DNA from 2 places in the Shewanella sp. HL-SH5 genome. Region 1 is predicted to be linked to the other one. Evidence: riboswitches for the same ligand, from Rfam matches in the RefSeq annotation. Region 1 holds a riboswitch; the other holds the start of a gene.
What was found. A riboswitch is a leader RNA that binds a small molecule or an ion and turns the genes downstream of it on or off. The one in region 1 is predicted to bind thiamine pyrophosphate.

Region 1 (8,885 bases):
TGTATCGGGTTCGTTACCAAAGTAGAATCCACGTACGCCATAGTTTTCATCAAACACATTACGACCCCACAAATAGGCCGACCAGGTTGGTGTTTCATAACCTAGGCGAGTATTGACTATGTTATAAGCGTCAGATTGAGAGTCATTGCTGTCTGAATAATAGAAGTCACTTTTACCACTAGTATTAATATTGGCAAACCAACCGGAGTCAGCAAGATAAGTCACACCAGCACTGTAAGTAAAGTTGGGAGAGTGAGCTAATTCGCGTCCAGATAAATCAACAATAGTCCCATTTTTATCCTGGTAGCTATAATCGCCATATTCTGTTTCTAACCAGCCAAAACTACCGTACATTTGCAGATTTTCAGTCGCGTACCAATTCAAGTCAAGTTCGGCGCCGTAGTTACTTGAGCTGCCTGCATTTTCAGTGAATAACACAAAGCGTTGTGGATTTTCAGGATCTTGTAATGATGCTGCAACTTGTTGCTCTTCTCTGTCCATAAAGAAAAGCGCAAAGTTAGTATCAATTGCCCCCGCTAACCACACAGACTTAAGACCCAACTCGTAGTTATATAAAATTTCAGTATCGAATTGTTTTTTATCAGCCAACTCTGCCGGTAAAGTCATGTTAAAACCACCCGCCTTGTAGCCACGCGCGACTTTCCCATAAGCATTGTGTGCAGCATTAAGCGATTTAGACAAGGCTATATGGCCGCCCCACATGTCTTCAGAAGGCTTGAAATTGTCATTATTAGTATCAGAGTACTCACTGTTGCGACGCTCAAGGCGCAATCCGCTAGACAGTAAGTAATCGTCACCTAAATGACTGTCAAGTTGCGCAAACACCGCGAAATTAGATGCATCATAGCTTGATTGCAGTACTTCATCTGGCCAGGTGTTATATTCAGAATATAAATCATTGTCTTCTTGAAGGTTCATGGCATACACGCCAACTAACCAGTCAGTTGAGTCATTAAAAATACGACTTGCCTGGTTTGATGTGAAGCGAAACTCCTGCGATACAGTGTTACGATCGCCCTTTTTGTTCCAGGTATAATCGTAAACACAAGGTGCTGAGCCGGTGACATTCCAGTTATCATCATATTCATTACAGGTTTTACTGCTCCAATAAGCAGGATTAGCCCAGTCACCGTCGTATCCATGTTGATGATCAGTTTGTGCAAATGAGGTTAATGAGGTTAATTCAAAATATTTAGCGCCTGTGAACGACAGTTTTAGCCCTGCGCCAGTGGTTTTTTGATTATCAATACCGGGTTGATCCGTTAGGGTATCAAAACCATTATTATCCAATGTCCATGCATCATAACCGTTGTTATAGTTGGCGTGTAACAGGGTGAAGTCTGCCTGTACATCATCGGTGGCATACCAACGTAATTTTGCTCGGGTGGTCAATTCATCACGTTGATTGGTATCATCACGGCCTAAATAGCTGTTGTTTCTATAACCATTCTGATCATGCTTTTCAAGCGACACTCGATAAAGTAGCTTTCCTGAATCCGTGATAGGACCAGAGCTAAAACCTGAAAAAGTTTGCAGATTATCATCACCTAAACTGACTTTGGCGCCATTTTCAAAAGTGTCTGTTGGGTCATTACTTTTAAGATAGATCAAACCCGCTAATGCATTGGCGCCGTATTGTGTGCCTTGTGGACCACGTAATACTTCAACCTGTTGCATATCGTACATGCTTGACACCATGCCAAGACCTGACAAATCGATATCATCAACAATAAAACCAACCGATGAGTTAGGCGCGCCTTGATATTGCTCTTGTTCGCCAATTCCGCGTATTTGGAAGTATTTTGGGCGTGAGCTACCACCCGACCAGTTAAAGTTAGCAATAGAGTTTAATACATCTTCAAAATGCTGCGCGCCTTCATCTTCTAATTGCTGGGCATCGATAACCGTGACACTTGAAGGCATTTTATCAAGACTGATATTGCTGAAATCTGCATTTACGACAATCACTTCCATCTTTTCAGATTCAGGTGCGATACGCTCAATAGATTCAGTTGCGGCAAGACCATTGGTTGCATAAAGTGCCGTAAGAACAGCTAATGCGAGTGATGATTTTGCTGGGAAGATATTTTTTACAGGAAGCATAGGACCTCAAATATTAAGTTTGAGATCCGGCAAGTAGCGATAAAGAAGTGCACATCCATGAGATCGAAGTGGCCCATTCCTACGCCGGTATTAGCCGGATCAGGTTCTAAGGGTTCATCATTTGATATCTCAGTTTTCCAATTAAATATAAAATTTAACCAGTAAAACACCCCTTGGCGGAGGGGATTATATCTTAAATTTAGCTCGCTAGCAGGCAAAACTAATACTTTTTTCTGACTAAAAATAAAGCCAGCAAATGCTGGCTTAAAAAACGTGGATTTTTACTCATCTTAAAAGCTAAACAGCTGTTTAGATAAGTTATCGGTTAATTTGAAAATGCCTGGCGAATATACACTTCAAACCGAGTGGCTGTGGCATTAGGGGCAACCGCATTAACTTGTATTTGTTGTTTGCCGTGTAGCTTGAGTGATTTCCAGCTAGTGGCTTCATCTTCAATGGTAAAACCACTGGCATCAAACCAGGTGAATTTATACTGTAGGCGTAAATCTGTTGCCACTAAACTATTGATTTGTGCCGCTGCTTGAATTAAATCTGCGCTCTGGCGCTCATTTACATTAGTCACTGACACTTGTCGGCCAAAAGTACTATTGTCGACTCGTACTTCGCCTTGTGAATTAACTGAAATACCCGCTGTATGATTTGCACAGGCTGACAATAATAAACTTACAGATAATACGAAGTAACCCGTTAACTTTTTGATATTCATTGCAAAGCCTCTTCATTTATTCAATCAAAAAATGTGCTCTAGCAGTGGCAATTAACTGCTTTCTATTGGTTTGCCAACAATTAATACTCACATTCGCGACTCTTCGTCCCTGGCGAGTAATTTTACATTCTGCAAAGGTATCTTGATGTAAACCTGCGCGTAAATAGTCAATGGAGAAATCGACAATTTTAGGCACCTTTTTGGCTTGCATGAACACCATTAATTGCACAATTGCCGACATTTCCATAAAACCTGCTATTACCCCACCGTGTATAGCGGGCAATATAGGGTTACCTATATTGTCATCCTTAGCGGGTAATTTAAACACCATTTCGTCGCCAAATCGTTCTACCGACATACCAATAAATTGTGAATACGGCACTTTAGCCAGCAAATAACTGTAGTCATTCAGTTCAATCGCACGTTTTACCACATCTCTCACATCCAGTGAGGCTGAAGAGTCTGGCATATCGGCTTTGTTCGCTAAGATTTTAGATTCAGTCATGTTTGGCCTCCGGTAAATTGCCCATTAATGCCTGGCGAAACTCTTCGCCGACCATTTCAGGACTGATACGCATAAAGGTGCCAACGGCATGGGCAATAGGCTCATCTATGCTGTCCTGATAAGCGATTGCACGGGTAAAGGCTACGCTAGAGGATAATCGATAACATTCAGCAAACGCATACACAGCTTTGTGCGGCTCAGCCGGTTTCATATAATCGACACGTAGATCTAATGTGGGTGATATTTCTAAGGTTTGATATTTTTTTAAAATTGCACACACTACCGCAGTGCCGCAGGTTGTATCAATCAATGTGGTGATCACGCCGCCATGAATAACACCGGTATCTGGATAACCGATAATATCTTGACTATAAGGTAGTTCAATAAGTACATGGTGTTCGCTGGCTTCTTTAACCGACAAGCCTAATCGACGGCACTGGGCTAATTGATTAACAAATCGGGTTGCCACTTCCGTTAACGGGAAAAAATCAGAATTAATTTTCATTAGCCGCGGCTCAACATAGGTCCAAGCGGCTTACCACCTAATAAATGCAGATGAATATGGTACACTTCCTGGCCACCATGTTTATTGCAGTTCATGATCAACCGATAACCATCTTCGGCAATGCCTGCTTCATCGGCAAGCTTGGCCGCGACAGTCATCATTCGACCCAAAGCTAACTCATCAGACGCTTTAACATCATTTGCAGTCGCTATTAAATGGTTAGGAATAATCAAAATATGCGTCGGTGCTTGCGGTGAAATATCAAGAAATGCAGTAACCAAATCGTCTTGATAAAGAATATCAGCAGGAATTTCACGACGAATAATTTTGCTAAAAATGGTTTCTTCAGCCATTTGATTGTCCTTTTTGCGGTAGCCATGTTGAATGACAAAATGTGGATAGGCTTAAGTTTATAGTATTTTTCAATAAATATAACCGCTAATGATGCTTTTTCATTGTAGTCGTTTGCGTAAACCCGGCAATTTTGGCAGCATGGGTTCATTATCGTTTTTAGCGACTGGACCTTTTATGCATCATCACATTCATGCCATCGATCCCAAAGCCCATTTATTTGCCGTAACCGCCACATTGAATAATGCTCAGCCGCATCAAATATTCAGCTTACCTGCCTGGTTACCGGGCAGTTATATGATCCGTGACTTTGCTAAGAACATCATCGACATTCAATTTTTTGATGAAAATGATGCGCCGATTGGCTTTACGCAACTCGATAAACAAACATGGCAAGTGGATAATCAATCAACCACGATTACCTTGCGTTATCAAATTTATGCCTGGGACTTATCGGTGCGTACAGCTCACCTTGATACTAATCATGGCTTTTTTAATGGTAGTTCAGTTTTTCTCGCTGCCAATGGATTAGAGCATCACCCTCAACAGGTTACGATAGCGCCACCAGCATTGAATGACTTAGCCCAATGGAAAGTGGCGACCAGCATGACACGCGCAGCGGGTGAACAATTTGGTTTTGGCGAGTTTACCGCTGAAAATTACCAGGACTTAATTGATCATCCGGTTGAAATGGGCGACTTAACCATTGATACTTTTGTCGCAGCAGGCGTACCACACGATATTGTGTTAAGTGGAAAGCATCGCGCTAATATGGCCCGTTTAAAGCAAGACTTAAAAGCAATTTGCGAGTACCAAATTCACTTTTTTGATACCCCTGCTCCGTTTGAACGCTATGTGTTTATGACCACGGTATTAGATAATGGCTTTGGTGGTTTAGAGCATAAAGCTTCTACTGCCTTAATGTGTTCACGCAATGATTTACCTAAAAGTGAACAAGGTGAAGTCGAAACAGGCTATCGCACCTATTTATCCCTTTGCAGCCATGAATATTTCCATAGCTGGAATGTAAAACGCATCAAGCCGGCAAAGTTTACCCCGTTTGATTTATCCCAAGAAAGCTACACTGAGCAATTATGGGCTTATGAAGGTATTACCTCTTACTTTGATGACTTAATCACTTATCGCAGTGGCTGTATCGATCAAGAAAGCTATTTAACCTTATTGAGTGAAACTATGACTCGGGTTTATCGTGGTCAAGGCCGCTTTAAACAAAGTTTAGCTTCCTCAAGCTTTAATGCGTGGACAAAGTTTTATAAACAAGATGAAAATGCCGCCAATGCTATTGTCAGTTATTACACTAAAGGGGCGCTATTTGCGTTACTGTTAGACTTAACCTTAAGGCTTGAAACCCAGGGTAGTAAAAGCCTGGACGATGTGATGCGCATTTTATGGCAAGAGTATGGTTTAACCGAAAAAGGCACCGATAACAAAAGCCATCAACGCATTGTTGAATCATTATTAAAGCGTAATTGTGATGATCTTTTCAGCTTTTTATACAACACAGATGATCTGCCATTAGCTGATTTACTCGCTAAAGTGGGCGTTGAAATGAGCCTGCGAAGCAGTGAAGGCAGCAGTGATACTGGCGGCAGCAAAGCTAAGGGCTTTAAAATTGGATTTGGTGCCCGTGTTAAAGCGGAAAGCTTAGGCTTAAAAATACTTACCGTAACCCAGGATAGTCCAGCTCATCAGGCAGGTTTAAGTGCTGGCGACTTATTAATAGCCGCTGATAATTTACAAGTAAATGGTCAATTTGAGCAACAACTGCAACACTACCCTATTAATGAGTCGATTAAACTGCATTGGTTTAGACGCGATGAATTAATGCAAGGTGACTTAATAATTCAAGCTGCTGTAAAAGATACTGTGATGCTAAAGATTAAAGATAAAAATTTAGTCAAACTATGGTTATCTCAATAGATAAAATAACTTAGTACTTAAATATTAGCGCCTACTGATTAAAAAAAAGTGCTTAAGCTTAGCCCTAGAAGGTATCGTATTGTATGCGATATCTTCTAGGCTAATTAAGTCAGTCATGAGTTATCCCTAAACCATCACCTCGTGAACATGAGTTTGAGCCCATGCAATTGCTTGACCGCGGCTTGATACCCCAATTTTTCTAAATGCGCGGTACAAATGGGTCTTAATAGTTGATTCACTGACAAATAATTTATTGGCTATATCAAGGTTAGTATTGCCAGATAATAATGCCTGTAATACTTCACGCTCTCTGATGGTGAGGTTATCAATATCATTTTCATTGTCTACATTGTCGGAATCAACACGTAAATCAGCAGGAATAACACTTTGGCCTTTTAAAATACTTTCAAGCCCTTTACCTAAATTGGTTAATGTTGCATCAGTATAAAAAACGCCTAATGTAGTCTTAGGGTTTATTAAAAATCTTGCATCAACTTGCTTAGGAAAATTGATAAACACGGTTTTCGTTTCAGTTAACTCCCGTTCAATCACTCGTTGTAATTGGTAAGTTTGTTGTAAATCTATAGTCGACAAATCAAAAACAACTAAACTGCATTTCTGCACCGCAAGAAAATCGGCCATGTTACCTGGCTGTGCACAGGTTAATTTAACTAAAAACTCTTGTGGCCATCTTACTGTCAATAAATCCATTAATAAATGCGAGCGAGACACCAGCATCCAGTTGGCTACTTTAAACATTATTTAACTCTCCTTGTAAACTGATTAACATACAGTGCCGTTTCATCAGTCTAGATGAAACGCTAAAGCACTAAAGTAACAAATTAGTATTACATTAAATATTAGCCAAAAGAGTAGAGTTGTCACTTTTGTTTATATTTAAACATCTAACGCTATCAAAAAACCAACAAACTAAATCGTAAATTATTGATAAAGTTAAAAAACAATAAATAACAGCTAGAACTATCATTAACTTAAATAGGTTCACTCCCTCTTTATTACTATAAAAATTTGCTGAACAAAGACGCAAGCAATGACAGAAACAGCATAATTGATACTATTTGCCAGAACTTAAGTGGATCTTTTTCGATAAAAGGTACCCTAGCTTTGGTAATTTTATGTATTTGAGGGGTATGTAGTTGATGGATAAATTCACAGGTATCGGCTTGTCTAAAGCTGGGTTCAATACTCATGGCTTTTTTGAGGACCGAATCCATCCATTCTGGCACCATAGGATTCAATTTATGTACACTGACATAAGTTAGTTTTAAAAAATCATTTCGCTTGTGACATTTGCATAGCTGACCTTTAAACGGCAATTCACCGGCAAGCATTTCAAAGGTGATTACCGCTAACGAAAACAAGTCTGCTCGGCCATCTGATTGGTAACCTAATATCACTTCTGGTGCTGTGTAATCTGCAGTACCCAAGATATTATCGCGCACTAATGGCGTGCTAATTTCAGCAATACCTTTAATAAAGCATGAGCCAAAATCGATAATTTTTACTCCACCCTGGCGGGTAATAAAGATATTATCTGGCTTTAAATCTTGGTGTAATGTCTCACGTCGATGAAAAGCTCTGATGCCGAGTTCCATCTGCTTAACCAGCCGCAGTACCTCTTCTACTGAGGCTTTTCTATGCTGTACTAACCACTGTGACAAACTCACACCATCTAAAAATTCGGTTAAATAGTACAATGCGGATTTGGGTCTATTTTGTTCGGCTATTTTAACCACATAGTTATTATTGATACGATTACCCACCCAGCTTTCTAGCATAAATCGCTCAATATAGGCGGCATCATCAAGGTAATTGACCGAAGGGGTTTTCATGCAAAAAGCTTTACCCTCGCTATTTATTACCCGATAAACCTGGCTGCGTTGCGACTGATGGATAATATGGGTCACTTGATATCCATCAAGTTTCATCCCTATATCCATTGGCGGTGGAAAAGGTTTGCTGGCCAGCCGTTGATAAACGTCATCGATTTCTTGATTGGGCAAACGGTCGATGCACAACAGCTGCGCACTGACATTATCTTTGCTTCCCGCGCTGAGTGCTTTTGCCATTAACTGGTGACAAAACTGTTCACATTGTTCATCTAATAATTGCGGGTGCAGGCTAATGTGTTTATCTAGGTATTGATTAATTTCATAGTCAGTGAGTACATCATGAATGCCGTCTGTGGTCAGTAAAAACACATCCCCAACCTGTAACGAAATGGCTTTATAGTCGACCTCTAACTTAACGTCCATCCCTAGTGCTCGGGTCAAATAATGCTGGGTCTCACTGACGCTGGTACTGTGATCGCGACTGAGTTTAACCAGCTCACCGGCTCGCAGTCGATACACTCGAGAATCTCCGACATGCAGCATATGAGCGGTACACGATTTGAATATCAGTGCAGAAAAGGTGCACACAAAACCTCGACGAGCATCTCGATAATCTTGCCCTAACCCATATAACCAACGGTTTAATGCTGTTAGCACTTTATTACTTGAGGTTTGCACACTCCAGGTGTCAGGCGTGGAATAATAATCACTAATAAAATTACTGACACTGATGGCTGATGCCTGTGCACCGCCTTCTGCGGTGCTTACGCCATCACTAATAACCGTGACAATTCCTTTGGTGGTCAGCATTAATCCCGAGGGAATACGGATGCCAATTGCATCTTCATTAGCCGCTTTAATCCCTTTGTCTGACGCTTG
Region 2 (8,885 bases), 310 kb from region 1:
CAAACTAATATCAAGCTGATGATTAAACAGTCTAAATGCACAAATCATTTGCACCAAGCCTATATCGGTTAACACTACTTTAGGTTCAATTCCGCCGGTGCATGGCCGTAACCTTGGCAGTGAAATACTGTAGCGGGTTCGCCAATATTGTCGCTCAAGATAATCAAGATGATAACCCATTAATAACGCATCCATACGCCAGTCATCTAACCCTAACAGCACCCCTAATCCGATTTTATCCACCCCAGACTCAGCTACCCTGTCAGGAGTATCGAGACGATAATTAAAATCTTGTTTTTTACCGCGAGTATGATGTTTTGCATAAGTATGCGCCCGATAGGTTTCTTGATAAACCATTACAGCATCTAACCCTTGGGAAACTAGACGACGATATTCATCTGTTTCAAGCGGCTGTACTTCCATTGCCACATAACTAAAATGTTGCTTTATTTGTGGTAAAACATGAGCAAAATATTCAATACCAACTTTGGTTTCGTGTTCACCTGCAACTAACAAAACAGAGTCAAATCCACGGGATTTAATGATGGCCACTTCAGCTAAAATTTCATCATCATTTAAGGTTTTACGTTTGATTTTATTACTCATGGTAAAACCACAGTAATCACATTCATTGGCGCACAAATTTGACAAATATAAGGGTAAGTACAACCCTAAGTTAGCCCCAAAACGCTGTCGAGTTAAACGAGCCGACTCCTGTGCCATCTGCTCTATATATGGTTGAGCCGCTGGCGATAACAGCGCCATCAAACTGTTTAGATTGCCACTTGGACACTGCAATGCTCGCTCAACATCTGCTTCTGTAGTGGCATATAACTTCATTGATAAATCATCAATATTGAGTTGGCTAAATGTTTCTGAGTAGCGCATTAGCCCACCATACTCGAGGTTAAAAACCCCGTTAACGGACTGGTATTATGGGCATTAGCACTAACTACACCTAGGCCTGCTTGATAAGCTTGTCGACCACTCTGGACTGCTTTTTTAAAACAATCGGCCATTAAAACAGGATTAGTGCTACTGGCAATGGCAGTATTGACTAACACAGCATCAGCTCCCATCTCCATTGCACGGCATGCCTGTGAAGGTGCACCGATACCGGCATCAACAATCACTGGCACGCTTGATTGCTCAATAATTATTTTTAAAAAAGCTTCGGTGGCTAAGCCTTGATTACTGCCAATAGGGCTTCCCAGTGGCATAACTGCAGCGCAGCCAACTTCTTCTAAACGACGACATAACACAGGGTCAGCATGGATATAGGGCAATACAATAAAGCCTCTCTCACATAGCGTTTGGGCAGCGATTAATGTCTCTATTGGATCGGGCATTAAGTATTTTGGATCAGGATGAATTTCTAGCTTAATCCATTTAGTGCCTAACATTTCAAAGGCTAGTTCGGCGGCAAAAATCGCTTCTTTAGCATTTCTGGCCCCTGCAGTATTAGGCAGTAGTTTTACCCCTAATTGCTGTAACGGACTCAGTAAATCATCTAAGCCATTTTTAAAATCGATTCGCTTCATCGCTAGCGTCACTAACTGTGACTTTGACGCTTCTATAGAGGCCAACATAGTGGCCGAATTAGCAAACTTACCTGTACCAGTGAATAGACGGGATTCAAATTGATGATCGGCTATCGTTAACATATTACCCTCCCGCTACGGCGGAAAAAAATTCAAGTTGATCATTAGCTTGGCATTGATATTGATGCCACTCGCTGCGTGGAATGATTTGCTGATTAACCACCAGCGCGACACTTCTAGGCTCTATCTGTTTTAGCACTAGCACTTGGGCTAATGAGGTATTGGGCTGAAGACACTGTAGTTCTCCATTGATGTTGATTTCAATCATCACTGCACCTTAACTATTGTGTTTGTTACTGTTAGTGTTCAACAACCTTGCTCATCATTTAGGTCATCAACTTTTGCCATCACTGACAGATACGTTACTGGCAAACATGGCAATGCTTATCAATATTCATTTTGGCTTTTGACCAAGACAGCCTTTTAGCATCAAAACGATGTAAGACCCCGTACTCTATTGGTCGATCGATCATCTGGTTCATACCCGCTAACGCCTGCATCGATGCCATAACCCCAACTGCTGGGCCTAACACTCCTGCTTGGCTACAATTTTGGCTTAATATGCTGTCGGACGGATAAACACAGTGATAACAACCGTGAGAGTTAATGCTTGATACTTGCATCTCAGATGAATTTGGCAGAGGTAAATAGGCGAACCATTGGCCTTGATCAGCAGAAATTGATGCACTGATCAGCGGCATTTTATATTCAATCGCGATCCGATTAACTAATTGCCGGGTAGTAAAGTTGTCGCTGCAATCAAACAATACGGCTGATGAAAGGCCGCTAGCTAATGAAAATTTGGGGACAAGGCTGTTAAATAATGCCTGATAGTTACCAGGATTAATAAACACCTGATGGGCGCTTAAATCACAAACCACATTCCTTTGATGTAATTTTTTCATAGCAATACTGGCTTTATTATTCCCTATATCGTTAGCATCAAACAATATTTGCCGAGGCAGGTTAGACAACTCGACATCATCACCGTCAATAAGATGAATTATACTCACCCCAGATGCGGCTAAGTATTGCGCCACCAGCTGCCCTAAACCTCCAACGCCGACGATAATAGCGGTGGCATTCATCAAAGCTAACTGGCCTTTTTCTGACACATCAGTTAGTAGCATTTGTTTGGAGTACTGAATGTATTCATGATCATTTAAGCTAGTTTTCATATGCCCTCCAAATGCGTTTGGCTAGCGATAATGTCACTATCTTGGTATTGGGTTTGCCGATTAGGCTGAGTTGGCGGAGTCGATCTAGTTTGAGAACTAGATCCCGTTTGCTGTGTTGGTTCTGTTTGAAATGACGACTCGGTTAACTGTTGCCATTGCTGACTTAAGTTTTTATAGGAGACAGTCGCATCTTTGGCCTGAGTTATTGCCCGCACCACTGCAACATCATCTACACCAGTTTCGGCAACCTCTTTTAAGCAATCACCATCAATTCCCCCAATAGCAACAGTGGGATAATGACCATTTAGTAACGACACATAACAGGCTAGTTTTGTTAACCCCTGTGGCTTGGATGGCATCTGTTTAGTCGTGGTCGCGAATATATGCCCTAGGGCGATATAGGATGGTTTTAACTGAGTCGCGAGTAGTATTTCAAAGTAACTATGGCTAGATAACCCAAGCGCGATATTATTTGCTGCAAGGGCCGATAAATCTGCAACTAAGGCATCTTCTTGACCTAAATGTACCCCAAATGCACCGTGCTTAAGTGCAAGTTGCCAGTGATCATTAATAAACAATTGGGCATTAAAGTCTCGACCTAGCTGAATAGCACGTTGTATTTGTTGTTCTAACTCCTGTTGTTCTGACTGGTGTTGATCTAACAGGTATTTAGCGGCAATAGGCGCTGAGGCTTTCGGTTCTGAACTTAACTGCCCTGAACCGTATTTTGCTAACCACATCGCTTTGTGCTGTTCATCAACAAAACTGTGCACCTTGTCATAGGACACTACTTGCATATCTTCCACATCTTGCTTAATCCGCAGTTGCACTGTTTTACAGCCCGCTTTCAATAGCTTCTCTAACATATCTACCGATGACACCACAGGATAAATACCTAGTGGTGTCGACAGTTTTGTGAAATTAATAGTAGCTGTTCTTAATAGCGAGTTATTAACTTGTTGATCAATTCCAAGGGATGGTTTTACCGCTAAAGCAACCTCCTTTGGCGCGGTATCGGTAGCTTTAACATCTGCTACTAACTGTACAATATGTGGCATTAACTCAAGCAATGTTGGCCAACCGGTTCTGGCTAAACATCCAGGCCCTTGACCAAGCTTAATACCGTGTTTAAGACCGTTAGTGACATAGGCTTTAGCCAATACTATGGCATCGTGCTGCACAAAATCCTGTGCGATAAAACTGGCAGCTGCAGATGACAAGGTGCAACCACTACCATGGTTGTTAACCGAATCAACGCGATCTGAGCTTAATATAAACACGCTGTTATTATGCTCGGCGCTGCCACCTTCAACATGATGACAAATATAAACATCATGGGCTTTGTCAGCTTGCCATGGCGCATCGCCACCTTTGGCGACAACAGCACACTCAAAATAATCACTCACCCGCTTGGCCATAGTAACCATGCAATCAAGCGTCATATTTTGTGTATCAGTTAAGTTATGCTGACTGCCACTATCATCTGCCACGTTAGTGTTTGATGCTTTAGTCTCTGTCGCATTAGTGTGTATTGCATTAGTTTCTGTCGCGCGAGCATCTATCGCTTCAACAAGGCTGATTAACTCCATCTGATTTGGGGTGATCATATTAATCACTCCTTTAAATGGACTAAAATCTAGCCTGTGCTGATTAAGCTTATCACCGCTGCTGGCCACCATAACAGGGTCGAGGATCACTGCTATGCTTGCCCTACCATCGAGCTCGTTATTCGTACTAGTGCTAAAATTTCGCAACCAATTAGCCAGCTGATTAAGCTGATGTTGATTGGCAAGCAAACCAATTTTAATTGCTTTAGGCGGCATGTCGGTGATTAACGTATTGAGCTGTGCCAGTAACATTTTTTCTGACACAGCCTCAACTAAACTCACCTGTACTGAGTTTTGGGCAGTAAGCGTGGTGATGACACTACAACCATGGCATTGCAAGTCATTGATAGTGGCTAAGTCGGCTTGAATACCTGCTCCGCCACCACTGTCTGATCCTGCAATAGTCCACACTATCGGTTTAAGCCCAGCTGACTTTTTAACAGCTGATTGGACAGATTGAATTATTGGCGCCATTACTCAGCAACCTCTGCCACCGATTTTTGATGATACAAGTTAGAACCGGTCGCTTTAAATTCCGCTGACTTTTGTGCCATTTTTGCAGCTATTGTGTCTTTTGACTGAGTAGGTAGCAGATCACCTTGTGCTTGATAGGATTGATAATCAGCTGGCGAAATCACTTCAACATTTTGCAGCGCTTGTTTTTCAAGGTTGGCGGCATATTCACGCACATCTTGAGTGATTTTCATTGAGCAGAATTTAGGGCCACACATGGAGCAAAAATGGGCGACTTTGGCCGACTCCTGCGGCAATGACTCATCGTGATAGGCTCTGGCTGTGTCAGGATCAAGCCCTAGGTTATATTGATCTTCCCATCTAAATTCAAAACGGGCTTTTGATAATGCGTTATCACGTACCTGTGCCCCCGGATGTCCTTTGGCGACATCGGCGGCATGTGCTGCTATCTTGTAAGCTATTAGCCCTTGTTTTACATCTTCTTTGTTCGGTAGACCTAAATGTTCCTTGGGTGTGACATAACACAGCATAGCGACGCCATACCAGGCCATCATTGCCGCACCTATGCCAGAGGTAAAATGATCATAACCCGGTGCAATATCGGTCGTTTGTGGTCCTAAGGTATAAAATGGCGCCTCATCACAAAGTTCTAGCTGTTTTTCCATATTGATTTTAATCAACTGCATAGGCACATGGCCAGGGCCTTCAATAATGGTTTGCACATCATATTGCCAGGCAATTTTAACCAGCTCGCCTAAGGTTTCTAATTCGGCAAATTGTGCTTCATCATTGGCATCGGCAATCGAGCCTGGACGCATACCATCACCTAATGACAAGGACACGTCATAGGCTGCACAAATCTCACAAATATCTCGAAAGCGTTCATACAAAAAGCTTTCTTTATGATGACTTAAACACCACTTGGCCATAATAGAGCCACCACGAGACACCATGCCGGTTAAGCGTTTGGCTGTCATAGGCACATAGCGTAATAACACGCCAGCATGAATGGTAAAATAATCAACGCCCTGCTCGGCTTGTTCAATCAAGGTATCTCTAAACACTTCCCAAGTAAGATCTTCTGCCACGCCGTTTACTTTCTCTAGCGCTTGATAAATGGGGACTGTGCCAATAGGAACAGGTGAATTACGAATTATCCATTCGCGGGTTTCGTGAATATATCTGCCAGTCGATAAATCCATTACCGTGTCAGCGCCCCAACGTGTCGACCACACCAACTTCTCAACTTCTTCTTCAATCGATGATGTCACCGCTGAGTTACCAATATTGGCGTTCACTTTAACCAAAAAGTTACGCCCAATAATCATAGGCTCTGACTCTGGATGATTAATATTAAGCGGAATAATAGCGCGGCCTCTCGCCACTTCACTGCGGACAAATTCAGGGGTAATTAACTCACCAATCACAGCACCAAAGGATTCACCCTTAGCTTTTTTTGTTAGCACAGGATCGCTAACCTCTTGCCTTGCCATATTCTCGCGAATGGCAATGTATTCCATTTCAGGAGTAATAATCCCCTGGCGAGCATAATGCATTTGCGTCACTCGCTTACCCACTTTGGCACGGCGCGGTGGCACTAGCGCATCAAAGCGTAAATGGTCCAAACCATCGTCAGCTAAACGTTGTTGGGTAAAATGAGAGCTAGCACCATCAAGTGCTTCGGTATCGTCACGCTCTTCAATCCAAGTTTGACGAAGCTTGGCTAAACCCAAGCGCACATTGATTTCAGCATTGGGATCAGAATACGCACCAGCACAATCGTAAACCTTTAACGGAGGATTTTGCTCTGTAAGGGGATTGGTGTCATCACCGCCCAAAATGGTATCGGTTTGATGAATTTGGCGCATGGCTACGCGTAAATCAGCACGGCTACCTTGCAGATAAATTTTCTCAGAATTGGGATGTTGTAATGGTTTTAAGTTATCAATAAAAGCTTGTGCGCTAGCACGGGTTTCGCGACGATTTGACATGAGCAACCTCGAATAAAATGAGAGAAAGTTGCTTGTCTGGAGGAAAGTGTGTTGAGAGCGAGCAATATCGTTAACGCAATTCAAAGAATGGTTAGACGCAATTGCTGTCAATAATCAAAAGAGGTAAACACGGGTAAAACTAAGTGGATATGGTAAAACCACTTAAGTTTTACGCATGAATAATCACCAAGGATTATTATGCTTGTTACCTACGCAGGTTTTAGCCTGATCAGGTTCAACGGATCCCGAATTAACGGTCTCAGCCTTAATGGCACTCCGACAAGATTCGGTAAGTATAGCCAGAAATAAACCTCAATAACAAGATGTAATATCTGCATATATTTTCAAGGTGATCTTTAACCTCCCAAGTTGATCAATAAAGAAAAATGAATTATTTTTCAATAACTGTCGCAGTCTCCCCACTAACCTAGTTATAATTAGCGGGTTTATGTAAACGCAAAGATGCGTAGAATTTTAGGAGATAATTTCCATGCCAGGTTTTGAATTATTCGGTCCAGAAGAAAAGCAGGAAGTCGCTGACGTAATGGAGAACGGTTTTACTTTCCGTTACAACTTTGACCATATGCGTAATGATCGCTGGAAAACTCGCGACATGGAGCAATTACTCTGTGAGAAGATGAACGTTAAACACGCTCATCTTGTATCAAGTGGTACTGCTGCACTTCAAACTGCTATGGCTGCAGCGGGTGTTGGCGCAGGTGATGAAGTTATTGTACCGCCGTTTACTTTTGTGGCTTCTGTGGAAGCAGTATTTATGGCTGGCGCAATCCCTATTTTTGCTGAAATTGATGAAACCTTATGTTTATCGCCAGAAGGCATTGAAGCGGTTATCACCCCACGCACCAAAGCAGTAAATCTAGTGCAAATGTGTGGCTCTATGGCAAAAATGGATGAAATCAAAGCCGTCTGTAAGAAGCACAACTTGATTATTCTTGAAGATGCTTGCCAGGCCATAGGTGCAAGCTACAAAGGTCAAGCACTAGGCACTATCGGTGATGTCGGTTGTTACTCTTTTGATTCTGTTAAAACCATCACTTGTGGTGAAGGTGGTGCTATTGTCACTAACAATTCAGACATCTACAATCACAGCCATATGTTCTCTGACCATGGCCATGATCATGTCGGCAGTGACCGTGGCGCTGAAGGTCACCCAATAATGGGATTGAACTTCCGTATATCTGAAATGAACGCTGCAATGGGTTTAGCCCAGTTACGTAAGCTAGACAAAATTATTGCGATTCAACGTAAAAACAAAAAGACCATTAAAGATGCGATGGCACAAATTCCAGAAGTGACTTTCCGTGAACTACCTGATCCAGAAGGTGACTCAGCAGGTTTCTTAAGCTTCTTCTTGCCTACAGAAGAGCGCACTATTGAGATAAACAAAAAACTTGCAGCTAACAAGGTCGATGGTTGTTTTTACTGGTATATCAACAACTGGCATTACCTTAAAAATTGGAAACATATTCAGGAACTTAAAGCCCCTGCTGCGTTACCAATTATGTTAATTGCTGACCGCCCTGACTATACACAAATTAAAACACCAAAATCAGATGCCATTATGAGCCGTACGATTTCGATGTTAATTAAACTGTCTTGGACAGATGAGCAAATTGCAGAGCGTATTGAAAACATCAAACGTGCTTTTGCTTAAATAACTTATCTTCTATCACCTCATTTGAGGTGATAGTACTTTTTACAGTAAATATCTCAATTGGAGAGTGTTGTAATGAGTTTTAAAAATTTTAAATGTGTACCAAAAATGATTTTTGGTCGTGGCTCGTTCGTGCAATTGGACGTGGTATTAGAGCAAGAGCGCAAAGAAGCCGATGATTTTGTGGTATTTCTGGTTGACGACGTACACCAAGAAAAACCATTAGCAGGGCGAGTTCCCAACAAAAGCCAAGACTTAGTCATTTACGTTAACGTAGATGACGAACCAACAACGGTACAAGTTGATGCATTAACAGCACAAGTGAAAGCCTTTAACACTAAGCAACCAGTCAGTGTTGT

Region 2: another riboswitch for thiamine pyrophosphate. It lies ahead of thiC (phosphomethylpyrimidine synthase ThiC); the one in region 1 lies ahead of ACRWQM_RS06165 (TonB-dependent receptor).

Annotation. Positions count from the first base shown of each region.
Region 1 covers NZ_CP195038.1:1,421,206-1,430,090, reverse strand. The annotation lists gene ACRWQM_RS06165 (TonB-dependent receptor) at 1-2,124, opposite strand, end outside; TPP riboswitch at 2,184-2,308, opposite strand; gene ACRWQM_RS06160 (YcfL family protein) at 2,450-2,845, opposite strand; gene ACRWQM_RS06155 (PaaI family thioesterase) at 2,868-3,356, opposite strand; gene ACRWQM_RS06150 (PaaI family thioesterase) at 3,349-3,861, opposite strand; gene hinT (purine nucleoside phosphoramidase) at 3,861-4,214, opposite strand; gene ACRWQM_RS06140 (M61 family metallopeptidase) at 4,390-6,153, shown strand; gene ACRWQM_RS06135 (LuxR C-terminal-related transcriptional regulator) at 6,280-6,912, opposite strand; gene ACRWQM_RS06130 (protein kinase domain-containing protein) at 7,173-8,885, opposite strand, start outside.
Region 2 covers NZ_CP195038.1:1,731,638-1,740,522, reverse strand. The annotation lists gene thiH (2-iminoacetate synthase ThiH) at 1-888, opposite strand, end outside; gene ACRWQM_RS07515 (thiazole synthase) at 888-1,664, opposite strand; gene thiS (sulfur carrier protein ThiS) at 1,666-1,869, opposite strand; gene ACRWQM_RS07505 (HesA/MoeB/ThiF family protein) at 1,964-2,779, opposite strand; gene ACRWQM_RS07500 (bifunctional hydroxymethylpyrimidine kinase/phosphomethylpyrimidine kinase) at 2,776-4,860, opposite strand; gene thiC (phosphomethylpyrimidine synthase ThiC) at 4,860-6,851, opposite strand; TPP riboswitch at 7,041-7,140, opposite strand; gene kdnA (8-amino-3,8-dideoxy-alpha-D-manno-octulosonate transaminase KdnA) at 7,342-8,526, shown strand; gene kdnB (3-deoxy-alpha-D-manno-octulosonate 8-oxidase KdnB) at 8,602-8,885, shown strand, end outside.